Regions from separate parts of the Pseudomonas sp. NPDC089996 genome, predicted to be linked through region 2. Evidence: riboswitches for the same ligand, from Rfam matches in the RefSeq annotation. Region 2 holds a riboswitch; the other holds the start of a gene.
The links. Region 2 has a riboswitch for thiamine pyrophosphate ahead of thiC (phosphomethylpyrimidine synthase ThiC). Riboswitches for the same ligand answer to the same signal wherever they lie in the genome.
Positions count from the first base shown of each region.

Region 1: linked by a shared signal. The riboswitch ahead of ACIPW4_RS21130 (TenA family protein) and the one ahead of thiC (phosphomethylpyrimidine synthase ThiC) in region 2 are both predicted to bind thiamine pyrophosphate.

Region 1 is NZ_JBIVGA010000013.1:5,928-8,126, reverse strand. Features, by position in the region: gene ACIPW4_RS21135 (Ig-like domain-containing protein) at 1-372, opposite strand, end outside; TPP riboswitch at 624-738, shown strand; gene ACIPW4_RS21130 (TenA family protein) at 814-1,461, shown strand; gene tenA (thiaminase II) at 1,464-2,123, shown strand; gene ACIPW4_RS21120 (hypothetical protein) at 2,139-2,199, opposite strand, start outside.
Region 2 is NZ_JBIVGA010000004.1:158,139-160,337, forward strand. Features, by position in the region: gene thiC (phosphomethylpyrimidine synthase ThiC) at 1-978, opposite strand, end outside; TPP riboswitch at 1,134-1,240, opposite strand; gene ACIPW4_RS08610 (TolC family outer membrane protein) at 1,402-2,199, shown strand, end outside.

The sequences.
Region 1 (2,199 bases), on a different contig from region 2:
CAGCAACTGCTGGGTGAACGGCTGGGCGCCGAACAACGGGCTCGGTTTGCCGTTGGTAGGGTAATTGCGTGAGGTCTGCAGCGCGGGTGGCAGTACGTTGTCGACGCGGTTGGTCGAGCGGTCGCCGTATGCCCCGTCTTTGAGTTCGAGGGAACCTTCGTTCGCTTCCGGCAGGTTGAACAGGTTAAGTAGCGCAGGGCTGGGGTCGGCCGGCTGGTCATCGTAATGCGACGGGTCCGTCGGCGACGGCGGGCTTACATCATCAAGCCCGGAAGCCATGGCTGAGAGCAGCCCGAGGCTGAGCATCAGCGTGGTCACGGCGGACAATTTGAAGAGGTGGCTGTTGGGGTTGATCACGGCAGATGTTTTCATTGCCTGGTGCCTCGCTCACGGCTAAATGGCTATGGGCCATCAATGGCGTAGTGCCTCGTTTTAGAGGCCTGAGCAACGGCTGTGCCAACAGATGTTTCAGTAATACTTTGTTAAACAAATCCTTGTGGCGCCTGAGGCGCGCTAAATGACAGGGCGTCAAAGAACGGGTGAAGGCCCCCGAAACTGGGCAGCGCTGGGCCCAACTCCGGTGACGGAAGTGGTGACAATTGCTTATCAGCGCTGTATACCTGATGCCCACCAAGGGGAGCCCGGCAACGGGCTGAGAAACCGCTGGCAGCTGCAGCGCGGTGACCCTTCGAACCTGATCCGGATCATGCCGGCGAAGGGATGGGACTACCTGCCTTTTTGCCGGCCTCACTGCGAGGCCATACCATGCCCAGCCAAAACGGTCTCGCTGTCATGCCCAAGGGGGACAGCACCATGACCGAACGCTTCCATGAAACCCTGCAACGCCAGAACCAACCGACCTGGTCGGCCGCCGTCGGCCACCGCTTCGTCACCGAACTCTGCGCGGGCAGCGTGGCCGACCCGGTCATGGTTCGCTACCTGGTGCAGGACCATCGTTTTCTGGACAGCTTCCTGACCTTGCTCGGCGCCGCCATCGCCACCGCCGACACCTATGAAGCCCGCCTGCGTTTCGGCCGCTTTGCAGGGATGATCTCCAGCGATGAAAACACCTATTTCCTGCGCGCGTTCGAAGCCCTGGACGTCAGCCCGGCGCAACGTGTCGAGCCGGCGGACACCGCACCTACCGCTGGCTTCAAGGCAATCATGCGCGAGGCTGCAGCCACCCGTTCCTATGCCGCCGCACTGGCCGTGCTGAACATGGCGGAAGGCTTGTATCTGGACTGGGCCCTCAAGGCACCCAAGCCGTTGCCGGCCAACTTTGTCTACGCCGAATGGATCACCCTGCACGACAATCCGGCGTTCTGCGATTTCGTTGCCTTTCTGCAGTCCGAGCTGGACCGGGTCGGCCCTCAGGAAGCGGCGTTGGCCAGTGATTTCTACGCACGTACCGTGGCGCTGGAGCTTGCCTTCTTCGATGCTGTTTACAACGAGGAGGCGTGAGCATGGATATTTTCGAGCGTTTGAAGGCTGCGACTGCCGGGCAGTGGAGCAGCTATGTCGACCATGACTTCGTGCGGCAGATGGGCGAGGGCACCCTGTCGGAAGAAGCTTTCCGCACCTACCTGATCCAGGATTACCTGTTCCTCATCCAGTTCGCCCGCGCCTGGGCCCTGGCCGCCTACAAGAGCCGCCTGCCGGCGGATATCCGCGCGGCCCAGGCCGGCCTGGCGGCCATTCTTGACGAGACCGAGCTGCACCTGCGCCTGTGCGCGCGCTGGGGCTTGTCGCAGGCAGATATCCAGGCGGCACCGGAATACCAGGCGACCGTGGCATACACCCGCTACGTGCTCGACTGCGGCGCGGCCGGTGACCTGCTGGAGCTGCATGTGGCGTTGGCGCCGTGCGTGATCGGCTACGCCGAGATTGGCCGCACGTTGGCTGCGCGCATTGGGGACCTGAGCGATCACCCGTACCGGGAGTGGATTGGCGAGTATGCCGGGGAGGCTTACCAAAGCGTGGCAGCGGCGGCGCGCAAACACCTGGATGAACTGGCCGCGCGGAGCATGACCGAGCAGCGGTTTGTGGAACTGGCGCAGATCTTTGGCCAGGCTTCGCGGCTGGAGGCTGATTTCTGGCAGATGGGGCTGGATGGGGCGGCCTGAGGCCGGTTTGCCGTTTCAGTAGGGCTTGTCCGCTGTGGTCTTGTGAATGGCCGTGCACATATACCGCACGGCGATT
Region 2 (2,199 bases):
GTGGATGGTGAAGTAGTCCACGCCTTGCTCGGCCTGTTCGATCAAGGTGTCGCGGAACAGCTCCCAGGTCAGGTCCTCGGCCACGCCGTTGACCTTCTCCAGGGCCTGGTAGATCGGCACGGTACCGATCGGCACCGGCGAGTTACGGATGATCCACTCGCGGGTTTCGTGGATGTGCTTGCCGGTGGACAGGTCCATGACCGTGTCCGAGCCCCAGCGGATACCCCAGGTCAGCTTGGCCACTTCTTCCTCGATCGAGGAGCCCAGGGCACTGTTGCCGATGTTGCCATTGATCTTCACCAGGAAGTTGCGGCCAATGATCATCGGCTCCACTTCGGGGTGGTTGATGTTGGCCGGGATGATCGCGCGGCCACGGGCGACTTCCTCGCGGACGAACTCCGGGGTGATTTCCTTGGGGATGCTGGCACCGAAGCTGTGGCCGGCGTGCTGCTCGTTGAGCAGACCAGCGGCGCGGGCTTCCTGCAGCTTCATGTTCTCGCGGATGGCGACATATTCCATCTCGGCGGTGATGATCCCCTGGCGAGCGTAATGCATTTGCGAAACGTTGGCGCCAGCCTTGGCCCGGCGCGGGTTGCGCACATGGGCAAAGCGCAGCTTGGCCAGTTCGGCATCGTTCAGGCGCTGCTGGCCGAAGTCGGAGCTCAGGCCGCCCAGGCGCTCGGTGTCACCGCGCGCGTCGATCCAGGCCGAACGCACGTCAGCCAGGCCCTTGCGCACGTCGATGATGACGTTGGGATCGGTGTACGGGCCGGAGGTGTCGTAGACCAGCACCGGTGCATTGCTTTCGCCACCGAAGTCGGTCGGGGTATCGTCCAGGCTGATTTCGCGCATGGGCACGCGGATATCCGGGCGCGAGCCTTCGACATAGACCTTGCGCGAACGCGGGAACGGTTGCACGGACTGCTGATCGACTTGCGCCGATTCGCTGAGGTTGATCGCTTTTTCTTGTTTGGTCATCACAGGCTCTCCAGACGGCTTCCTAGCAGTGGAATGTCGGGGTGAACCTGAATGGCGCGGACGCACCCCTTGACGGGTGCAGTGCCGGATATGGGGGTGCCTGAAGCTGCATGCAGCTGCGACATTCCCGGACCTGGCACAAGAGGCTCCCCGGGAAGGCGAGCAATCTTGTTCCCTACGCAGGCGCTAACCTGATCAGGTTCAACGGGATCCGCACCTCTGCGATCTCAGCCTTTGCTTCAAGGCACCCCGACAAGAACATGCGCAGTCTAGACTGGAGTGGTCGGCAAAGCCAAGCGGGTAAATCGCGGCATGATGAAAGGCGCAGACGGCGATTGTTGCCGGGGGGCGCATGGCACTACACTGGCGCGCCGGACAATACTCAACGGTTCAGTAATTATTTTTCGTACAAGGATTGCCTCTATGCTGCGCAAACTCTCACTGGCGATAGCCGTGTCTTGTGCGTCCAACGGAGTGGTCTGGGCAGCCGATGCGCCCACATCGGTCAAGACCGATCTGGTCAGCGTCTACCAGGAAGCGGTGGACAACAACGCCGATCTTGCGGCCGCCCGTGCCAACTATGGCGCCCAGAAAGAAGTAGTGCCGCAAGCCCGCGCCGGCCTGCTGCCGAACCTGTCGGCCGGTGCCGAGATGTTGAATACGCGCACCAAGCTGGATGAGCCTTCGATCACCTCCAACCGCAGCGGCAATTCCTGGAGCGCGACCCTGGCCCAGCCCATCTTCCGGGCCGACCGCTGGTTCCAGTTGCAGGCTGCCGAGGCCGTCAACGAACAGGCGGCACTGGAATTGTCGGCCACCGAGCAGAACCTGATCCTGCAAACCGCGCAAAACTACTTCGCCGTGCTGCGGGCCCAGGACAACCTGGCGGCGACCAAGGCCGAGGAAGCTGCGTTCAAGCGTCAGCTGGACCAGTCCAACGAGCGCTTCGATGTCGGCCTCTCGGACAAGACCGACGTGCTGCAGTCCCAGGCCAGCTACGACACTGCCCGGGCCAACCGGATCATTGCCGAACGCCAGGTGCAGGATGCCTTCGAGGCGTTGGTGACGCTGACCAACCGGGAGTACAGCGCGATCCAGGGCGTGAAGCACTCTTTGCCGGTGCAGGTGCCAACCCCCAACGACGCCAAGGCCTGGGTCGAAACCGCCGGGCGCCAGAATCTCAACTTGCTGGCCACCAACTATGCGGTATCGGCTGCCGAG